Regions from separate parts of the Isoptericola sp. b408 genome, predicted to be linked through region 2. Evidence: riboswitches for the same ligand, from Rfam matches in the RefSeq annotation. Region 2 holds a riboswitch; each other region holds the start of a gene.
The links. Region 2 has a riboswitch for cyclic di-AMP ahead of Q6347_RS12975 (C40 family peptidase). Riboswitches for the same ligand answer to the same signal wherever they lie in the genome.
Positions count from the first base shown of each region.

Region 1 (7,177 bases), on a different contig from region 2:
GGTCGCCGGGGACGTGCCCACCTCCCTGCAGGGCAAGCGGCTCGTCGCCCTCGACCTGGCCGGCATGGTCGCCGGGGCCAAGTACCGCGGCGAGTTCGAGGAGCGGCTCAAGGCCGTCCTGGAGGAGATCACCGCCTCCGACGGCGAGGTCATCACCTTCATCGACGAGCTGCACACCGTGGTCGGCGCGGGCGCCGGCGGCGAGGGCGCCATGGACGCCGGCAACATGCTCAAGCCGATGCTCGCCCGCGGCGAGCTGCGCATGGTCGGCGCCACCACGCTCGACGAGTACCGCGAGAACATCGAGAAGGACCCCGCCCTGGAGCGGCGGTTCCAGCAGGTGTTCGTCGGCGAGCCCTCCGTGGAGGACACGGTGGCGATCCTGCGCGGCCTCAAGGAGCGCTACGAGGCCCACCACAAGGTCACCATCGCCGACTCCGCGCTGGTCGCCGCCGCGGCGCTGTCCGACCGGTACATCTCCGGGCGCCAGCTCCCGGACAAGGCGATCGACCTGGTCGACGAGGCCGCCTCCCGGCTGCGCATGGAGATGGACTCCTCCCCGGTGGAGATCGACGAGCTGCAGCGCGCCGTCACCCGGCTGGAGATGGAGGAGGTCGTCCTCAAGGACTCCGACGACACGGCCTCCCGGGACCGGCTGGAGAAGCTGCGCGCCGACCTGGCCGACCGCCGCGAGGAGCTCGCCGCCCTCACCGCGCGCTGGGAGGCCGAGAAGGCCGGCCACAACCGGGTGGGCGACCTGCGCGCCCGCATCGACGAGCTGCGCACCGAGGCCGACCGCCTGCAGCGCCAGGGCGACCTCGAGTCCGCCGCGCGCCTGCTCTACGGGGAGATCCCGCAGGTCGAGCGCGAGCTCGTCGAGGCCGAGCAGGCCGAGGCCTCCGAGGAGGCGGCCGAGGAGGCGGCGCACGAGACGCCGATGATCGCCGACAAGGTCGGGGCGGACGAGGTCGCCGAGGTCGTCTCGGCCTGGACCGGCATCCCCGCCGGCCGCATGCTCCAGGGGGAGACCGAGAAGCTCCTGCACATGGAGGACGTGCTCGGCGAGCGGCTCATCGGGCAGCAGGCGGCGGTGCGCTCCGTGTCCGACGCCGTGCGGCGCTCGCGGGCCGGGGTGGCGGACCCCGACCGGCCCACGGGGTCCTTCCTGTTCCTCGGGCCGACCGGTGTCGGCAAGACCGAGCTCGCCAAGTCCCTGGCCGAGTTCCTCTTCGACGACGAGCGCGCCATGGTGCGCATCGACATGTCCGAGTACTCCGAGAAGCACTCGGTGGCGCGGCTGGTCGGCGCACCCCCCGGGTACGTCGGCTACGAGGAGGGCGGGCAGCTCACCGAGGCCGTGCGCCGTCGGCCCTACTCCGTGGTGCTGCTCGACGAGGTGGAGAAGGCCCACCCCGAGGTCTTCGACATCCTGCTGCAGGTGCTCGACGACGGTCGCCTCACCGACGGCCAGGGCCGCACCGTCGACTTCCGCAACACCATCCTGGTGCTGACCTCGAACCTCGGCTCGCAGTTCCTCGTCGACCCGGTGATGGACCAGGAGGCCAAGCGCGAGAGCGTCATGACGGCGGTGCGCACGGCCTTCAAGCCCGAGTTCCTCAACCGGCTGGACGACGTGGTCCTCTTCGACGCGCTGTCCCTCGACGAGCTGGGACGGATCGTCGAGCTGCAGGTCGCGGCGCTCGCCCAGCGGCTGGCCGACCGGCGCATCACGCTCGACGTGACGCCGTCCGCTCGCCGGTGGCTGGCGGTCGAGGGGTACGACCCCGCCTACGGCGCCCGCCCGCTGCGGCGGCTCGTCCAGCGCGAGATCGGCGACCGGCTGGCCCGCCGGCTGCTGTCCGGCGAGACGGCCGACGGGGACACCGTCGTCGTCGACCGGGTCGAGGGTGCCGAGGGGCTCTCGCTGGCCTGATCGTCGCCGGGACGACGACGGCCCCGCCCTCCGTGCGGAAGGCGGGGCCGTCGGGCGCTCGCGGCGCCCGGACCGGTGCCGGTCAGATGCGGATGAACCGCGGGCTGCTCTGCCAGATCTGGCGCTTCACCACGCCGACGCCCGGACGGGCCGACTCGATGATCCGGCCGTTGCCGGCGTAGATCCCGATGTGCCCCGGCGAGTAGACCAGGTCGCCCTGCCGGGCGTTGCTGCGCGAGACGCGCGTGCCGAGAGAGGCCTGGGCCGACGACGAGCGCGGCAGGGTCTTGCCGATCGCCTTCTTGTACACGTAGGACGTGAACCCCGAGCAGTCGAACCCGGTGGCGGGCGACGTGCCGCCCCACGAGTACCGGTGCCCGATGTAGTTGTGGGCGACCCGGACGACCTTCTGGCCGCGGGTCATCTTCGGCTTGACGTGGACCTTCCGGTACTTGGTCGACTTCTTGAGTCCCTCGGCCCGGGCCGGCACCCCGACGACGCGGATCCTGTTCTTGCCCAGGTCGTACTTGCCGAGCCCCGGCCGGAACCGGACGACCCCGTACTTGTTGGTCTTCTTCACGGCGACCTTGTCGCCGGAGATGAACAGGCGCACGCGGCCCTGGACGGGCTCGCCCCACTTGCGCAGCTTCACCGTGTACTTCGGGCGGGTGTGCCACTTGCCCTTCGTGGCCGTGTGACGGCTCTTGGAGACGTACATGTTGGTCGTCGCCTTGGGCTTGATCCACACCCTGCGGTGCTTCGTCACCTGCTCCAACCCGGTGGAGGCGGCCGGCGCGACGACGACGCGGATGCCGTTGCGGCCGACGTCGTAGTGGGAGAACCCGGGGCGGAAGTGGATCGTGCCGTCCCCGTCGAGGCTCTTGACCGCGACCTTGGTGCCCTGGACGTAGAGCCGGACCCGGCCGGCGAACGCCTCGCCGTCCGCGGTCGCGCGGACCGTGTAGCGGGGGCGGGTGTGGCCCTGTCCCTTGCGGCCGGTGCTGCGGGACTTCGACACCGAGACGTCGGGCGTCGTGCTCACGACGACGGGCTCCTCGGTGGCGGTGCCGGTGTCCTCGGCGGCCGGTTCCTCGGTCGGGGTCGTGGTCGTCCCGTCCGTGGTGGTCGTCGGCTCGGGCGACGCGGTGTCCTCGACGACGGGTTCCGGCGTCGGGGTCGCGGTGCCGTCGGAGACCGACGTGTCGGTCGCGTCCGTGGTGGTCGTGCCGGCCGAGGTGGTATCGCCGGCGACGGTCTCGTCCGTGGTGGTCGTGAGCGCGTCGTCGGCGGCGGCCGATCCGGCGCCGGCGACCAGCGTGCCGCCGGCGAGGGCCGCCGTGAGCGTCATGGCGACGGCGGCGTGGCGTTTCCTGGGGGTGCGCACGGCACCCTGCGGGCGCGCAGCATCCAGCGAGGGTGTGGACATGGGGTACTCCTCCAGCCGGCGAGATGAGCTGTCGGGTTAGGCCGAGAAGTGGTGGCCTGCCGCCGATGGACGGCTTCACCCCGAGGGTGGCGCTGACGTCACCCGAAGAACCTGGGTCTCCCGCTGCTGCCGTCGGTGCTCCGGTGGGCCGTCCCGTCGGCAGCACTGGGCACCGGGCCGGTCGCCGCCCGGTCTCCGGGCGACGACAGGACGCTAGCCCCGAAACGGTCGGAGGTCACGGTCAGATAACGGTCACCTCCTGCGCCGATGGTGGAGGCGGTGTGAAGGGATCCGGCGGCGGGACGCTGTCCGACATGACGGACACGGCACGCCGGAACCGTCGGAAACGGCCGTCGACCGAGGGCCGGGATCGGGCGATCGACCCATCCGGGGTGCCGGGGAGGTGAAGATCGGGCACCGATCCGATGACGTTCCCGGCCGCTCAGTCCAGGAGCGAGCCGGTCCGCGTGCCGTCCACGACGGCCACGCACAGCCCCGTGCGGTCCCCGGCGGCCCAGGACTCCTCGCTCGGCGCCCAGACCACCAGCTCGACCCGTGTGGAGTCGTCCGCGCGCGCCTGCGGGCCCAGGAGGTCCGGGGTGCAGCCCCGCGCGGTGCGGGCCGCGGCCTCGTCCGCGCCGGGCCAGACGGCGTCCGCCGACGCGTCGGTGCGCCCGACCACCTCGGCCGCGTGCGGCTCGCCGCACGGCACCACCTCGACGCGTCCCACGGCGCCGTCGGTCGGGGCCTCGGCGAGGCACGAGCCGAGGACGAGCTGCACGGCGTTGACGGTCTGCGGCGCGGTGACGTCGGCCGCGACGGGTTCCCACGCCTCCTCGCGCGTGCTCGTCGTCAGGTAGGAGGCCCCCACGGCGCCGCCGACCACGAGCAGGATCAGGGCGAGGACCGACAGCACCCAGATCCGGGCCCGGCGCCGCGCCGCGGCGCGCTCGGCCGGCGTGGGTCCGGGGGCGCCCCAGCGGGCCCCGGGGTCCACCGGCCGGCGGTCCGATGCGCCCGTCGGTGCCGGGCCGGGGGAGGGACGGGCCGGACCCCGCGTCCCGTCCGGGGCGGGGCCGGACGCCTCCGGGCCGGGCGAGGCGAAGGAGAGGTCGTCCTCGGGGCGCTCGGTCATGGGAGCCAACCTACCGAGCCGGGCGCTCCTTCCGGGTCCGGGCGGTTCAGACCCCCACGCGGCGCTCGACGCCCGGCAGGTCGTCCTCGCGCAGCACGTCGGACAGCCGTCGGCGGTCCAGGCGGCGCACCCACCCGGCCCGTGCGCCGTCCGGTCGCGCCTCCTGCAGCACCCACCGGCGGACGCCGAGCGCGGTGAGGCGCGCGCCGATCGCCAGGACGTCCTCGCGGGTGTGCACGGTGGGGTCGACGGTGGTGCGGATCTCGTGGTCGACCCCGGACTCGACCACGAGCCGGGCCGACTCCCACGCCGCCCGCCCGGACGGTGCCGCTCCGGTGACGAGCTCGTACCGGTCCGGCACCGCCTTGATGTCCAGGCCGACCCAGTCCACCAGGGGCAGCACGCGGGCGAGCCGGGTCGGCCAGGGGCCGCCGGAGTGCACGCCGACCTCGAGCCCGAGGTCGCGGACGTCGCGGCAGGCGTCCGCCAGGCCGGGCTGGAGGGTGGGTTCACCGCCGGAGATCACCAGGCCGTCCAGGAGGCTGCGGCGCTTGCGCAGCAGCTCGAGGACCTCCGACCAGGTCGCACCGGGCCGCCGCCGGGGGTCGATCAGGGAGGGGTTGTGGCAGTAGGTGCACCGCCACGGGCATCCCTGGGTGAACGCGGTGGCGACCAGACGACCGGGCCGGTCGACCGTCGAGAACGGCACGAAGCCGGCGATGCGCAGCGGTGCCCGGGCCGGCGCGTCAGGCGACATCGACGGTCACCGCCGCGGGCTCCCGGGAGGCCGCGGGCTCCCGGAACGGCACGCGCTCGGCGTACTCGCCCTGCTTGCCGGTGTTGAAGGACGCCACGGGGCGGAAGTACCCCATCACCCGGGTCCACACCTCGGTCCCGGCGCCGCAGGTCGGGCAGGACCGCACGTCGCCCGCGAGGTAGCCGTGCGTGGCGCAGATCGAGAACGTCGGCGTCACCGTGAGGTAGGGCAGCCGGTGGTTCTCCAGGGCACGGCGCACGAGCAGCCGGCACGACTCGGCGCCGGACATCTGCTCGCCCAGGTAGAGGTGCAGCACCGTGCCACCCGTGTAGCGCCGCTGCAGCTCGTCCTGGCGGGCGAGTGCCTCGAACGGGTCGTCGGTGAAGCCGACCGGGAGCTGGGTGGAGTTCGTGTAGTACGGCTGCTCCGGGGTCCCCGCCTGCAGGATCCCCGGGTAGCGGGCGCGGTCCTCGCGGGCGAACCGGTAGGTCGTGCCCTCGGCAGGGGTCGCCTCGAGGTTGTACAGGTGGCCGGTGCGCTCCTGGATCTCGACGAGGCGCGTGCGCAGGTGGTCGAGCAGCTCGAGGGCCGTGGCGTGCCCGGCCGGCGTGGTGATGTCCTCGGTGTCGGCGGTGGCGTTGCGGATCATCTCGTTGACCCCGTTGACGCCGATGGTGGAGAAGTGGGCGTCGAGCGTCCCGAGGTAGCGCCGCGTCCAGGGGTACAGCCCGCCGTCCATGAGCCGCTGGACCGTCTCGCGGCGTGCCTCGAGACCGTCGGCGGCGAGGTCGACGAGGCGGTCCAGCGCCGCGTACAGCGCCTCGCGGTCCGGGCCGTGGACGTGCCCGAGCCGGGCGCAGTTGATCGTGACCACGCCGAGCGAGCCGGTCTGCTCGCCGGACCCGAACAGCCCGTTGCCGCGCGCGAGCAGCTCGCGCAGGTCGAGCTGGAGGCGGCAGCACATCGAGCGCACGTCGCCGGGGTTCAGGTCGGAGCTGATGAAGTTCTGGAAGTACGGCGTGCCGTACCGCGCGGTCATCTCGAAGATCTCCTCGGAGATCTCGGAGTCCCAGTCGAAGTCCGGCGTGATGTTGTACGTCGGGATCGGGAAGGTGAACACCCGGCCGGCGGCGTCCCCGGCGGACATGACGGCCACGAACGCCCGGTTGATCATGTCGGACTCGGCCTGCAGGTCGCCGTAGGTGACGTCGAGGACGTCGTCGCCGACGACGGGGTGCTCGTCGGCGAGGTCGGGCGGGCAGGTGAGGTCGAAGGTCAGGTTGGTGAACGGCGTCTGGGTGCCCCAGCGGGACGGCACGTTGAGGTTGTGGACGAACTCCTGCAGGGCCTGGGTGACCTCGGCCTGGCTGAGGCGGTCGACGTGGACGTACGGGGCCAGCAGGGTGTCGAAGGAGCTGAAGGCCTGGGCCCCCGCCCACTCGTTCTGCAGCGTGCCGAAGAAGTTGACGATCTGCCCGAGCGCCGAGCTCAGGTGCCGGGGCGGCCAGGAGGCGACCGCCCCCGCGACCCCGCCGAACCCCTCGGACAGCAGCTGGCGCAGCGACCACCCGGCGCAGTAGCCGCCGAGCACGTCGAGGTCGTGGACGTGCAGGTCGCCCTGCCGGTGCGCGGCGGCCAGCTCGGGGGAGAACACCTCGTCGAGCCAGTAGTTCGCGATCGTCTTGCCCGCGACGTTCAGGACGAGGCCACCGAGGGAGTAGCCCTGGTTGGCGTTGGCGTGCACCCGCCAGTCGGCCCGGGCGACGTACTCGCCCACGGCGGCGGAGGCATCGATCTGCGTACCCACGGCGACTCCTCGCATCAGGCTTGTGAAGACATTCACGAGCCTAGCGAGGCGAGGGAGGGGGCCCTCCCGACACGCCGCGGCGGCCGGCGTGACATCGATCCGGACCGGCCGTCACCTCG
Region 1 is NZ_JAUQYQ010000001.1:615,334-622,510, forward strand. Features, by position in the region: gene clpB (ATP-dependent chaperone ClpB) at 1-1,933, shown strand, start outside; gene Q6347_RS02790 (C40 family peptidase) at 2,016-3,359, opposite strand; cyclic di-AMP (ydaO/yuaA leader) riboswitch at 3,364-3,507, opposite strand; gene Q6347_RS02795 (septum formation family protein) at 3,802-4,494, opposite strand; gene Q6347_RS02800 (anaerobic ribonucleoside-triphosphate reductase activating protein) at 4,541-5,251, opposite strand; gene Q6347_RS02805 (ribonucleoside triphosphate reductase) at 5,241-7,073, opposite strand.
Region 1: it holds a riboswitch for cyclic di-AMP, as region 2 does, so the genes downstream of both, Q6347_RS02790 (C40 family peptidase) here and Q6347_RS12975 (C40 family peptidase) in region 2, are expected to answer to the same signal.

Region 2 (7,177 bases):
GATCGAGGTGCCGGAGTTCTCCCTCGGGCAGCCCAGCCTGGACGAGGTGTTCCTGACGCTCACCGGCCGGCCCCTGCCGGAGGACGACCAGGGTTCCGACGAACCCGCGATGGAGCAGGAGATGTCCCGATGACCGCGACCGAGCTGAGCACCACGACGCTGCGGGAGGCCGTCGCGCTGGAGGAGCGACCGGCGCGGCCCTCCGCGGTCTCGACCTCCCTGACCTTCGGGTGGCGTGCCCTGCTGAAGATCAAGCACGTGCCGGAACAGCTCTTCGACGTGCTCGTCTCCCCGGTGATCTTCACGCTGATGTTCACGTACCTGTTCGGCGGGGCGCTGGCCGGGTCCACGGACGCCTACATCCAGTTCCTGCTGCCGGGGATCCTGGTGCAGACGATCATCATCGTCACGGTGTACACCGGCTACACCCTGAACACCGACATCACCAAGGGAGTCTTCGACCGGTTCCGGTCCCTGCCGATCTGGCGGCCCGCCCCGATCGTCGGGGCGCTGCTCGGGGACCAGGTGCGGTACACGATCGCGTCGATCATGTGCATCGGGCTCGGGCTGCTCATCGGGTTCCGGCCGGCCGGCGGCGTCCTGGGCGTGGTCGCGGGCGTCGCGCTGCTGCTCGTCTTCGCGTTCGCGCTGAGCTGGATCTTCACCATCCTGGGCCTGCTGCTGCGCACCCCGAACGCCGTGATGGGCGTGTCGATGATGGTGCTGATGCCGCTGACGTTCGCCTCGAACATCTTCGTCGACCCCTCGACGATGCCGTCGGGCCTGCAGGCGTTCGTGGACGTCAACCCGGTGTCCCACCTGGTGACGGCGATCCGTGGCCTCATGGCCGGCGTCCCCGTGACCGGCGACATCGTGACGGTGCTCGTCTCGGCCGTGGTGATGACGGCGATCTTCGCGCCGATCACCATGTACCTGTACCGGAACCGCCGCTGACCCCTGCCAGTTGTGGGCATGGAATCTGCAGCCGACACGCCCGGTCGACCGGCAGATCTCATACCCACAACGGGGTGGCGGGTGGCGCGGAGGGCACGTACGGGACGGCCACGGTCCGGGGCGCTCGGGGCGGCAGCGGCGGCACCGGCCCGGCGAGCAGAGCACGCACGCGGTCGACGGCGGACCCCGCCCCTGCCGTGAGCGCCTCGACGAAGTCGTCACCGACCACCACGACGACCGTGTACCCGAGCCGCTCCGTCCACCGCCGTCGCCTCACGTCGTCGCGCCACTGCGCGCGGTCGCTGCGGTGCTGGTCGCCGTCGTACTCGACGATCACGCGGTGGTCCGGATACAGCAGGTCGCAGCGTTTGACGTAGGTCCCGTCGGCCAGCCGGAGGGTGGCGTTGACCAGCGGTTCCGGCAGGCCGGCGTCGGTGAGCCGCAGGCGGGTCCGCGTCTCCATCACCGAGTCGGTGCCGGGTCGGACCCGCGGGACCTGGGCGCGGACCTGGGCGATCCCCTTGACCTTCCGCGTCCGTCCGGCGACGTCGGCCAGTTGCGCGGGCAGCACGAGCTCGCGCCGGTGCCGCATCATCGCGTCACCGAGCACGACGACGTCGTCCGGCACCCGGAGGCCTGCCGCGACATGCACGAACGTCTGCGCCGGCGTGGTGACCGGGAGCCCTCGGACCACCATGGTGTCCAGGAACTCCTGCCGTGACCGGTGGGCGACCACGTCCTGACGCTGCGGCCGGTCCGCCTCGCGCGAGGTGACGACGTGCGGCGGCGCGTCGTCGCCCGCCTCGTGCCGCAGGGTCCACGGCACGTCGACCCCGAGCAGCCGCAGCGCCGTGACGTGGCTGAAGACGACACCGTCGTCCAGCACGGCCATCAGTGCCCGGCACCGTCCCTCCAGGTCGGAGACGGACGCGGCAGGGGCGCGGACGCCGTGGAACGGCGCGTCGAGGTCGACCCGGCGCAGCGCGGCGGGGTCCGCCCCCTGAGCGAGCGCGTCGGCGACGCGGAACGGTTCACGGGTGGGTCCCTCCGCCGTGGTTCGCAGCACGCCACGACCGTGGCAGAGCCATGCCCCGCCGCGGGCCCGTCATCCACAACCCCGCGTTGTGGGCGTGGAATCTGCAGGCGCGGACCCGTGTCGGGCTGCCGATTTCATGCCCACAACAGGCGGTCAGGCGGCCGAGTCGGCCTGCAGCTCCTCGTCGCACCGGCGGGTGACCACGAGCACCGGGCACTTGGAGTGGTGCAGCACGGCCTGGCTCGTCGACCCGAGCAGCAGCCCGCGGAACCCGCCCCGCCCCCGCGAACCGACCACGACGAGGTCCGCCGCGCCCGAGAACTCCGTCAGGAGCTCGGCACCGGACCCGTCCAGGACGTGGCGCTTGATCGTCAGCCCCGGGTGCTCGGCCGCGACCCGGTCGACGATGACGTCCAGACCTGCCTTGACGTCGTCGAGGATCTGCTCGTGGTCGATCTGGGACGGCAGCCACGCCAGCACGCCGGCCCCGCTGCCCAGCGGGACCCCGGCCACGGCGACGAGCTCGGCGTCCCAGGTCTCGGCCTGCTCGACGGCGTGCCGCAACGCGATCTCCGCGGTCGGCGACCCGTCGACCCCGACGACGATCCGCCGCACGTCGTGGATCCGGTCGCCGTCGCGCCGCTCCGGGTCGTCGGTCTCGGCGACCTCCTGCCGGTAGGGCACGACCACCGTCGGGCAGTGCGCGTGGGCCGGCAGCGCCGAGGACACCGTCCCCAGCAGACGCTCCGTGAATCCGCCGCGCCCGCGCGTCCCCACGACGGCCAGGCACGCCTCCGCGGACATCTCGACGAGCACCCCGGCGGCGTCCCCGGTGGCGACCGTCCCCGTGACCGGGACGCCGATCCCCTCGACCCTTGCCGTGGCCTCGGACAGCACCGCCTTGGCCCCCTCGGCGATCGCGGTGTCGTCGAGGGCCGCGTAGCCGCCGTCCAGGGAGGCGGCCGTGAAGGACGGCAACGAGTAGCTGCACACGACGTGCAGGCTCCACCCGACACGTGCCGCGTACGCCGCGGCCCAGTCCAGGGCGTGCATGCTCGCGTCGGAACCGTCGACCCCCACCAGGACGACCTCAGGACGTGTCATCTCGCGCCTCCCGTCTGCGTCCGGACCTCGCCGTCCGGCATCCGCCTGGTTCAAGCCTAACGAAAGCGCCCCGCAAGACGCAGCAAAGGCCGCCCGGCGACACCGCGTGGCGCGCTCGGGGGCCGGGCCGTGCCCGGACGCACGACGCCCCGGCACTCACGAGGAGTGCCGGGGCGTCGGGGCGGACGGTCGAGGCGTCGGTCAGCCGGTGACCCGCAGGAAGGTCGGGCTGGACTGCCAGAGGCTGGACTGGCGGACGGTCCAGCCGCCGGGGCGCGTGGCCTCGATCTGCTGGCCGTTGCCGATGTAGATCGAGATGTGCCCCGGGGACCAGATGAGGTCGCCCGGCTGCGCCGACGACTGCGAGATCTGCGTCGTGTTGGACGCGCTGAGGATCGCGCTCGAGGAGTGCGGCAGCGAGACGCCGACCTGCGCGTACACGTAGGTCACCAGGCCCGAGCAGTCGAACCCGGACGGCGAGGCGCCGCCGACGACGTACGGCGTGCCGAGGTAGCGGGCCGCGATGGACACGACCTGCGAACCCCGCGAGCTGTCGGCCGTCGGCGTCGAGGAGCTGGAGCTGGAGCTCTCGGTCGAGCTCGACGAGGACGAGGACGACGACGAGGACGAGCTCGACGTCGACGTGGGCTCCCGCTCGGCGGAGCGCGAGGTGGTCGTCTCGCGCACGGGCTCCGGCTCGGGCTCGGGCTCGGGGGCCGCCTTGATGTCCGCCTTCTCGGCGATCTTCGGCGTCACGCGCTCGACCTGGACCTTGGCACCGGAGTCGACGGTGACCACGGGCGCGGACTCCAGGGCCTCGCGGGCCTGGTCGGTCAGCGAACCGAGGTCCACGGTGCTCAGCTTCTTGGCCGCGTCCGAGTCCACGGGCGCGGCGTGCGCGGCGGTGGCGCCACCGATCGTGGAGACCAGCAGACCGCCGGCGGTGGCCATCACGGCAGCACGACGGCTCGCGGCTGCAGATGGTGCGGTGATGGGGCGGCGGGCGGCCAGGTGCCGACCGCGCGTCGTGGTGCGTGCGTTCACGTCTTCCCTCTCCTGTCCGCCTACGAAGTCAGCTGTCGGGTTCGGGTGGGAGAAATCACCCGGCCCCACGGTTCGGACGAACCGTGGGACTTCACCCCGAGGACACCGTGTCCGGTGCCCGAGAGTGGGTCCCCCGCCCCTGCCTAGGGTCTCGGTTCCCGACCGGCGGCAGGGCTCGGCGTCCGGTCGAGGTCCGGCAGACTGCTCCACCGGACGCGAGAACGGTATCTGATACACGCCCCGATGTCACGTTTCGATCACGATCTGCGGCGATACACGTCCGAGGGGCCCGCAGAGGGCACTGCGCCCCCCGCTGAGTCCCTCGAGGGGTGTCCGGCGTCCGGGACCCCCGGGAGCACCTCGCGGCACGACAGAGGGCCCTGCCGCGCTCTGCGCGCGACAGGGCCCTCGGCACGAGGTGCCGGCGTCTCAGCCGACTCGGATGAAGGTCGGGTTGGACTGCCAGATGTTCCGGAACTGGATCGTCTTGCCCGGACGCGGGGCGTCGATCTGCGTGTTGCCACCCGCGTAGATGGAGATGTGGCCCGGGGTCCAGATGAGGTCGCCCGGCTGCGCGGCGGAGCGGGAGACCACGCTGCCGGCGTAGCGCTGGTCCGAGGACGACCGCGGCAGCGAGATACCGGCCTGGGCGTACACGTACTGGGTGAACCCGGAGCAGTCGAAGCCGGACGGCGTGGTGCCACCGGAGACGTACGGGACGCCCACGTAGCGCGAGGCGATGGAGACGATCGTCGACCCGACGGCGGAGTCCGGCACGGCCGTGGTGGCCGAGGAGGACGTCGTCGTCGAGGAGGAGGAGGACGAGCTCGAGAGCGACTCGCGCTCGGAGGAGCGCGACGGCGCCGCCTCGCGCACGGGCTCCGGCTCGGGCTCCGGCGCGGCCTTGATGTCCGCCCGCTCGACGATCGTGGGCGTCACGCGCTCGACCTGGACCTTGGCCTCGGCGTCGACGGTGACCACCGGGGCCGCCTCGAGCGCCTGGCGCGCCTGGTCGGTCAGCGCACCCAGGTCCACGGTGCTCAGCTTCTTGGCCGCGTCCGCGTCCACCGGCGCCGCGTGGGCGGCGCTCGCGCCACCGATCGTGGAAACCAGGAGACCACCGGCGGTCGCCACCACAGCAGCCCGACGGCCTGCGGCCGCGGAGGGGGCCGCCATCATGGGGCGGCGTGCGGCGCGGTGCTTACCGCGCATGCTGCGAGCAGTCACGTTCAACCTCTCCGTTCGCCTACGAGGTCAGCTGTCGGGTTCGGGTGGGAGAAAACACCCGGCCCCGCGGTCCGTACGAACCGTGGGACTTCACCCCGAGGACACCGTCACCGGTGCCCGAATCGTGGGTCCCCCGCCCCTGTCGTGCGGTCATCCGTGGGAACCAGGACGGTGACAGGGTTAGGCGCCCGTCCCGGTACTCGCGCGAGACACCCGCGCGAGCGAGTCTGACCGTACCGGAACCTCCCCGCCGATGTCACGCTCCGGTCACGTCTCGCGTCCGATGCGTCGCGTCGAGATCTCAGCGGGCTGCGACGAAGAGGTGCTTGGCCAGCTCCTCCGGCAGCTCCAGGGCACCGTCACCGTCGACCAGACGGACGACGAAGTCGTCGCCGGCGCGCTCCACCTCGATGCTCGCGCCCGGGAAGAGGCCCGCGTCGGACAGCCGCAGGAGGAACTCGTCGTCGACCTGGACCGGCTCGGCGATGCGGCGCAGCACGACCGTCGCGGAGGCGTCGGCCCCGGACTCCAGGTACAGCGGCAGGGACTGCACGCCCTCGAGGAACGGCAGCTCCTCGTACTGCTCCCCCAGCTCCGACAGCCCCGGGATCGGGTTGCCGTACGGGTCGTGGTGCGGGTGGTCGAGCAGGGTCACCAGCCGACGCTCGACGAGGTCGCTCATGACGTGCTCCCACCGGCAGGCCTCGTTGTGCACCTGCGGCCAGTCGAGCTTGATGACGTCGGTGAGCAGACGCTCGGCCAGACGGTGCTTGCGCATGACCCGCACGGCCTTCTCCTGACCGTCGGCGGTCAGCTCGAGGTGCCGGTCACCGGTGACGACGACCAGACCGTCCCGCTCCATCCGCGCGACCGTCTGGGAGACGGTCGGGCCCGAGTGCCCCAGACGTTCCGCGATCCGGGCGCGCAGCGGCGTGATGCCTTCCTCACCCAGCTCGTAGATCGTCTTCAGGTACATCTCGGTGGTGTCGATCAGGTCCGTCACGTCCGCTCCCGTCTTGAGGCCCGGGCCTAGTCTATTCGCATGACCCTCCAGATCCCCGCGTCGATGCTGCCCTCCGACGGCCGCTTCGGCTCCGGCCCCTCCAAGGTGCGCACGGGCCAGGTCGAGGCCCTCGTCGCGGCCGGCGACCCGGCACGCCCGGTGCTCGGCACGTCGCACCGGCAGGCGCCGGTCAAGGATCTGGTGCACCGGGTGCGCACGGGCCTGACCGAGTTGTTCGACCTGCCCGCGGGGTACGAGGTGGCCCTCGGCAACGGCGGGTCGACCGCCTTCTGGGAGGTCGCCACGGCGTCCCTCGTCCGACGGCGGGCCCAGCATGCCGTGTTCGGGGAGTTCGGGGCCAAGTTCGCCGCCGCCACCGCCCGGGCACCCTTCCTCGACGACCCCGAGGTGGTCGAGGCCGCACCCGGGACGGTGGCCCACCTGACGCCGTCGGACGCCGTGGACGTCTACGCCACCCCGCACAACGAGACCTCGACCGGGGCGGTCGCCCCCGTGCGCCGCCCGGGCGGCCCCGACCAGCTCCTGCTGACCGACGCGACCTCGGGTGCGGGCGCGCTGCCGGTCGACCTGCACGAGACCGACGTCTACTACTTCGGCCCGCAGAAGGCCTTCGCCGCCGACGGCGGCCTGTGGCTGGCGCTGTGCTCCCCGGCGGCCGTGGAGCGCGCCCGGGAGGTGGAGTCGTCCGGCGACGGCCGGTGGGTGCCGGAGTTCCTGTCGCTGACCACGGCGCTGGAGAACTCCCGCCAGGACCAGACGCTGAACACCCCCGCCGTCGGGACGCTGGT
Region 2 is NZ_JAUQYQ010000004.1:315,122-322,298, reverse strand. Features, by position in the region: gene Q6347_RS12995 (ATP-binding cassette domain-containing protein) at 1-133, shown strand, start outside; gene Q6347_RS12990 (ABC transporter permease) at 130-954, shown strand; gene Q6347_RS12985 (DUF559 domain-containing protein) at 1,013-2,020, opposite strand; gene Q6347_RS12980 (universal stress protein) at 2,144-3,094, opposite strand; gene Q6347_RS12975 (C40 family peptidase) at 3,296-4,138, opposite strand; cyclic di-AMP (ydaO/yuaA leader) riboswitch at 4,141-4,305, opposite strand; gene Q6347_RS12970 (C40 family peptidase) at 4,568-5,365, opposite strand; cyclic di-AMP (ydaO/yuaA leader) riboswitch at 5,368-5,531, opposite strand; gene Q6347_RS12965 (metal-dependent transcriptional regulator) at 5,667-6,368, opposite strand; gene serC (phosphoserine transaminase) at 6,408-7,177, shown strand, end outside.

Region 3 (7,177 bases), on a different contig from region 2:
GGAGGCTCCTCGGTGTGCGCCGGCAGGACCTGCGTCGCGTCGTCGGGGTCGGGTCCCGTCCCCTCGGCGTCGGTCCGGTCGGGGCGGTGCTGCTCGTTCATGCGGCTCCCGTGTCGAAGTCAGCACCGATGCTATGCCCCGGGCGGCGACCCCGGACAGCCCCGGCCCGGTGGCGACACCCGGGTGACCGTCGTGTGCACGGTCCGCGAGCGCCTCGCGCGAGCATCGCGACCAGGGTGGCCACGGGGCGCCGTTGGCCGGAGGATCACCCTGTGAGCACCTCCGAGCCGACCGCGCCCGAGCCGCCGGTCCGTCGCCGCCGCGCCCGGTGGTGGTGGATCGGCGCGCTCGTCGTGCTGCTCGCTGCTGCGGTCGTGGTCGCCGGTGAGCTCGAGCACCGTGCCTGGGAGTCGCAGGTCGCCGAGTACGAGGAGGAGGTCGCCCGTCTCACCGACGCCGCCGACACCTCCCGCGGACGCTCCGAGGACGCCTACGCGGACAGCCGCGAGACCCTCACCGCCGCCGTCGAGGACGGCCGGCCCGTGTACCGGCGCAGCGAGGGCCAGGTGGCGGACCCCGCGGTCCGCGAGCCGTTGGGCGCCGCCCTCACGGAGGCGCGGAAGCTGCGGGACGCCGAGGTCAGCTACCCGGTCGAGACCCGCACGGTCGAGGCGGTCACCCGCCCGAACCCGTTCTTCCCGGAGACGTTGCCACAGGTGGAGGTCGAGGTCGTCGACGGGTCGGACCCCTCGCCGGAGGCGCTCGACGACGCCGCCGCGGAGGTCCTGGAGACGAGCGACGCCGTCGCCGCCGCACGCCGCCAGTGGGCCGTCGACGAGCTGCAGCCCGCCGTCGTCCAGGGCCGTGACGCGCTGACGGACCTCACCGCGCAGGACGCCGACCTCGACCTCGGCACCCTCGACACGGCGGTCTCCGACGCCGAGGCGATGCTCGACGCCGGCGTCGACGCCGTGGACCCCGACGAGGCCGTGCGCCTGCGGGACACCCTGCTCGAGACCAGCACGTCCCTGTGGCGCACCCGGCTGGACCAGATCACCGCCGAGCGCCGTGCGGCGGCGCGTGCCGAGGGCGTCGACTGCCGGGTGGACAAGTGCGTCGCCCTGACCTTCGACGACGGTCCCGTGGCGCAGACCGAACGGCTGCTGCGGATCCTCGACCGCAAGGACGCACCGGCCACGTTCTTCATGGTGGGCGACAACGTCGCCAAGAACCCGCAGATCGCCCGCGCCGTCGCCGACGCGGGGCACCTCGTCGCCAACCACTCGTGGAGCCACCCGCAGCTCACCACCCTCGACGACGCCGAGGTGCGCGAGGAGCTGCGCAGCACCTCCGACGCGATCCGCGAGGCGACCGGGTCCACCCCGTTCCTGCTGCGGCCGCCCTACGGTGACGTCGACGGCCGGGTGCGCACGCTCGCGACCCGCAGCGGGCTCGACGTCATGACCTGGAACCTCGACACGCTCGACTGGCAGACCCGCGACGCGAAGGAGACCCGCCGTCGGGTCCGCGAGCAGGTGGAGCCCGGGAGCAACGTGCTGCTGCACGACATCCACGCGACCTCGGTCGACGCCGTCGGCAAGATCATCAAGGACCTGCGCGACGAGGACTACGTGCTGGTCACGGCCGACCTGCTCGTCGACGACGAGGACTGACGCCCCGCCCCGCCCGGCCGGACGACGCGTCGGGACGCGCGCCGGTCAGCGCCGGCGGTGCCGTGCCAGCACCGCCCGGCAGTCGGTGCCGACCGGCAGCACCCCGTAGCCGGCGCCGCGGTCCTCCCCGAGCCGCGCGGCGACGAACGCCTCGGCGCTGCCCGACGGCGCGTGCCGCACCATCAGCGACGCCTGCAGCGCCAGGGCGAGCGACTCGACGACGCGGCGGGCCTGCGCCTGCTGCGCGCCGTCGTCGGACCGGGCGAGCTCGGTGAGCAACCGCTGCGTGCGCGCGACGTGCGCGTCCAGGGTGGGGTGCGCCCCCGCCGTCGTGCCGAGCTCGGCACGGAACGCCTCGACAGACTCCGGCTCGCGCGCCATCGCCCGCAGCACGTCCAGGGCGATGACGTTGCCCGACCCCTCCCAGATGGCCATGACGGGCTGCTCGCGGTACCGGCGTGCCAGCGGGAACGCCTCGGTGTACCCGTTGCCGCCCAGGCACTCCATCGCCTCGAACGCGTGGTGCGGGCCGCGCTGGCACACCCAGAACTTGCTCACCGCCGTGGCCAGACGGCGGAACGCCCGCTCGGCGTCCGTCTCGGCGTCGTACGCCGCCGCCAGGCGCATCGAGGTCAGGGTCGCGGCCTCGGACTCCAGCGCGAGGTCGGCGAGCACGGCCGTCATGGCGGGCTGGTCGACCAGGTGCGCCCCGAACGCGCTGCGGTGGTCCGCGTGCCACAAGGCCTCGGCGACCCCCTGGCGCATGCCGGCCGCCGACCCGTGGACGCAGTCCAGCCGGGTGCGCGACACCATCTCGATGATGGTGCGCACCCCGCGGCCGGGCTCCCCGACGAGATACCCGACGGTGCCGTCGAGCTCGACCTCCGCCGACGCGTTCGACCGGTTGCCGAGCTTGTCCTTGAGCCGCTGGATGCGGAACGCGTTGCGGGTGCCGTCCTCGAGGACGCGCGGCACCAGGAAGCACGTCGGTGACCCGGGCGGCCCGGCGTCCTCGCCTCCGGCCTGGGCCAGGACGAGGAACGCGTCCGACATCGGGGCCGAGCAGAACCACTTGTGCCCGGTGAGCAGGTACGTCCCGGCCGGGCCGGCGGGGACGGCCGCCGTGGTGTTGGCGCGGACGTCCGACCCGCCCTGCTTCTCCGTCATGGCCATGCCGACGAGCACGCCGGGTTTGTCCCCGGGAGCGGCCGGCGTGCCGTCGTAGGCGGACGACAGCAGGCGCGGTTCCCAGACGGCGGCGAGCTCCGGCGCGTGCCGCAGGGAGGGCACGGCCGCGTGCGTCATCGAGACGGGGCACGCATGGCCGGGCTCGACCTGCGAGAACAGCGAGAAGACGGCGCCCCGCACGACGTTCGCCCCGGGCCCCGGCTCCGCCCAGGCGCCCGTGTGCGCCCCGCGCTCGACGGCGGCGGCGAGCACCTCGTGGTAGGCGGGGTCGTACTCGACCTCGTCGAGGCGGCGGCCACGCCGGTCGTGGGTGTGCAGCACCGGCTCGTGGATGTTCGCCCGCTCGGCCGCGTGCTGGAATGCCGCGGTCCCGACGTGCGCCCCGGCCTCGACCAGTCGCTCCTCGCCCCAGTCGCCGCCGAACGCGTGCACCGCCTCGCGCAGCACCGGGAAGTCCAGGTACTCGTTGACGTCGACGCGTTCCGGCGGCTGGTTCACGACCTGGTGGGTGGTGCGGGGTGCCGGCTGACGCTGCGCGGGGTCCGGCGTCGCGACGTCCGGGGTCGTGGCGGGCGGACTCGCGGTCATGGGATCCTCCGTCGTCGTCGACCTCGTCCTCGAGGGGCCGGCTCCAGGATGTCCCCCCGGGGCACCTGCTCGCTACCCAGTGGCGCCGGCTCCCGTCGAGGCGCCCGGTGACGAGGTCGAGGACCGGCCGAGCTCGGTCACCAGCCGCCGGGTGAGGGGTGCGGGGACCTCGTGCCGGTCGGCGGCCCGCAGCACGGCCCCGCCGATGGCGTCGAGCTCCAGGGGCCGCCCGGCCTCGGCGTCACGCTGCATGGACGAGCGCGCCTCGGGCGGGAACGTGTCGTAGAAGCGCAGGGCCGTCTGGCTGGTGTCGGGACCGCCGCCGGCCCGGCCGATCGCGGCGACCTCCGCGACGAGCGCCGCGAGGGTGTCGCGACGCTCGGTCCGGAGCGTCCCGATCGGCTCCCCGTGGTAGGTCGTCAGCAGGGCGAAGGGCGCGAGGAGCCCGAGCTTGCCCCACAGCATCGCCCCCTCGTCGTCGCGGACCAGCGTGGTGACCCCCGCGTCCCGCAGGATCGTCGCCGCGGCCTCGAGCCGGTCGGGGGGCGCGGTGCTGCTGGCCAGGTCCACCTCGACGAAGGGGCTGCCGTGCACGATCCGCCCGGGAGCGGTCCGGGTGGACTCGACGCGGATGACACCGGCGGCGACGGACGCCGGCGCGAACCGCTCGCGCAGGGCGGCGACGTGCTCGACCCCGTTGAGCAGCGGCACGACGAGCCCGGCGGCGACGTGCTCGGCGGGGACCCGGTCCAGGGCCTCCGGCAGCGACGGGTGCTTGACGGCGACCAGGCACAGGTCGACCGGCTCGCGCAGCTCGGTGTCCGCCTCGACCTCGGCCGAGAAGTCCCCGAAGAAGCCGCTGGTGACGCGGAGGCCGTCGGAACGGAGGGTCGACGCCGTCTCGGGGCCGGCCAGGACGATCACGCGATGGCCCGCCCGGGCGGCCAGCGCTCCCACCAGCCCGCCGACGCCCCCCGGGCCCAGCACGGCGATCGTCGAACGACGTGACGTCCGTTCCGCCATCGTCCACCTTCTTCCTGCGAATCGGGTCAGAGGTTGGTCAACGTAGCGCACCCGTGATCTACCCGTGACAACTCGCGGCGGGAGGGATAGTGTCCAGGCAGCTCACACCCCAGGTGAGATGTCCGAGGCGGGCGCCGAGCCCTGTCACCGCCCCGGAGCCGGACGACACGAACGACAGGGACGGGGGACCCACTCTCGGGCACCACGGTGCCCTCGGGGTGAAGCCGTGCAGGGACGCCCTGCCGGCCGGGTCAGTCTCCGACCCGAACCCGACAGCTAACCCCGCAGGCGCCAGGAGAATGTTCGATGCGACCCCGCACCGCCCGATGAGGCACACGCGCGACCTGCCCGCGCTCCCCGACGCGACCGCACGACCCGCACCCACGAGGGCACGTGCCAAGGGACGACACACCGCGAGCCACGCGGCTCGACGCCGCCGCACCGGCCCGACCTGGTCCTCGCTCGCGCCCACGAGCTGGCCGCTGAGCATCGGCCTGGGCCTCGCCGTCACGATGGCGACCACGACCGGCATGGCCGTGGCCTCCAACACGACCGAGCTGCCGCGCGCCACGAGCCCGGAGGCCGCGCCCTCCGGCGTCCGCGCCCCGGGTGACGCCGCCGCCGACCTCGCGGCCGTGACGAGCGCCGCGAAGCAGGCGGCCCTGCTCGCCGACCGTGGCCAGGCCGCCTCCCGGAACGCCGACCGGGCCGCGCCGACGACGTCCCGCGCGGCCGGTGGCTCGGTCGGCGGCACCGTCGTGCCGGCGGACGCCACGATGTCCGCGGAGAAGGTCGCCCTGTCCGTCGAGGCGGCGCCCGAGCCCCCGCCGCCGCCGCTGCCCGGCTGCGACGGCTACGCCAGCGGCACCGGGTCCAACGGGTACGTCCCCGAGAGCGAGATGTGCACCCTGTGGGACGGGACCACCCGGATCCGCGCCGACGCGGGTGTCGCCCTCGCCCGGCTCAACCTGGCCTACCGCGTGGTCTTCGGCGAGAACATGTGCATCACCGACGGCTACCGGAGCTACTCCGCGCAGGTCGCGACCAAGGAGGCCAAGGGGTACCTGGCCGCCACGCCCGGCACCTCGAACCACGGGTGGGGTCTGGCCGTGGACCTCTGCCCGGAGACGTACTCCGGCAGCCGCTACGACTGGCTCCGCGCGAACGCGCCGGCCTACGGCTGGGACAACCCCGACTGGGCGATCTACGACAAGTACGAGCCGTGGCACTGGGAGTACACGGACGCCGTCACCGAGATGGGCGGCTGAGACCGGACGATCTCAAGGCCCCACCGGGCCGCCGAGGTCGTCCGGGGTGAAGGCGGCGAGGTCGACCGACGCCTCGCCCCGCCCACCGGAGGACCAGGTCAGGGTCCCGGCGCCGCTGGCCAGGTCGACCTCGAGGACCGCGACGGCGTCGGGCACCTCGACGCCGCGGCGCTCCATGCTCAGCACCGTGCCGTGGAGCGTCGCGTCGACGTCGCCGTCGAACGCCGGGAACGTGTTGCGGAACCGGCACAGGGCCAGCATCCGCCGCACCACCGGCGTCTCGAGCGCGGCGTCGATCTCCTCCGCCGTGTAGTGGTGGCGGTTGATGTCCCGCCCCACGCCCGTACGCTGCAGGAGCTCGACGTCGTTCTCTCCCGCCAGCAGGCCGACGTAGTAGACCTGCGGGATGCCGGGCGTGAAGAGCTGGAGCGCTCGCGCGGCGAGATAGCGCGCGTCGTCGCGGCCGAGCGCGTCGTAGAAGGTCGAGTTCACCTGGTACAGGTCGAGGTTCGACGCCGCGGCACCCGTCGCCGCGGCCGACGCACCGCCGGTCCGCTCGTGGATCCCCTCCACGAGGGCGTCGATCTGGGCCGGGTCCAGCAGGCCGGGGCGATCCGGCTCCCCCGGTTCGACGGTCTGGTCGGGGCCGACGTCGATGACCCCGATCCCGTCGTGGGTGTCGAGCACCGTGACGGCGTTGCGGGGACGTTCACGCAGCCAGTCGAGCAGCGCCGTGCCGTCGCCGGTGTACAGCGCGTGCAGCACGAGCGGAGGCAGCGCGAAGTCGTAGACGAGGTCCACCTCCCGCGCGATCTCGATCTGACGCCGGTAGTAGGAGTGCACCTCGACCAGGACGTCCACACCCCGCTCCCGCGCCCGTGCCGCGAAGTCCGCGATGAAGGCGAAGGTCTCGGGCGTCATGAAGCACGTGCTGCCCGGCGTCTTGACCGCGTACCCGACGGCGTCGAGGCGCACCTGGCGCACCCCGGCCGCCGCGACCGTGTCGAGGATCGAGGTGAGGTAGTCCTGGCCGAGCTCGGAGCTCAGGTCGATGTCGATCTGCTGGGGCGTGAACGTCGTCCACACGTAGCGCAGCGCGTCCCCGAGCCGCAGCGCCGTGAACGGCAGCCCGGGCCGGGGCCGGTAGATGCGGGCCAGCTCCTCCTCCCGTGCGCCGTCCGGGAAGACCGACGACATCGTGAGGAACATCGGTGCCCACGGCGAGGCGTCGCCGTGGGCGACGACGTCGCGGAACGCCGCGGAGTCGGCGGAGACGTGGTTGACGATGAGGTCGACCATCACGTCGTGGGTGCGGGACAGGTCACGCACGTCGTCCCATGTCCCCAGGCGCGGGTCGACGGCCGTGTGGTCGACGGGGTCGAAGCCGGCGTCCGCGCCGTCGAAGGGCGTGTAGAACGGCAGGACGTGCACGCCCCC
Region 3 is NZ_JAUQYQ010000001.1:189,909-197,085, forward strand. Features, by position in the region: gene Q6347_RS00880 (DUF4190 domain-containing protein) at 1-101, opposite strand, end outside; gene Q6347_RS00885 (polysaccharide deacetylase family protein) at 273-1,673, shown strand; gene Q6347_RS00890 (acyl-CoA dehydrogenase family protein) at 1,719-3,449, opposite strand; gene Q6347_RS00895 (ketopantoate reductase family protein) at 3,522-4,472, opposite strand; cyclic di-AMP (ydaO/yuaA leader) riboswitch at 4,613-4,779, shown strand; gene Q6347_RS00900 (D-alanyl-D-alanine carboxypeptidase family protein) at 4,799-5,740, shown strand; gene gtfA (sucrose phosphorylase) at 5,753-7,177, opposite strand, start outside.
Region 3: it holds a riboswitch for cyclic di-AMP, as region 2 does, so the genes downstream of both, Q6347_RS00900 (D-alanyl-D-alanine carboxypeptidase family protein) here and Q6347_RS12975 (C40 family peptidase) in region 2, are expected to answer to the same signal.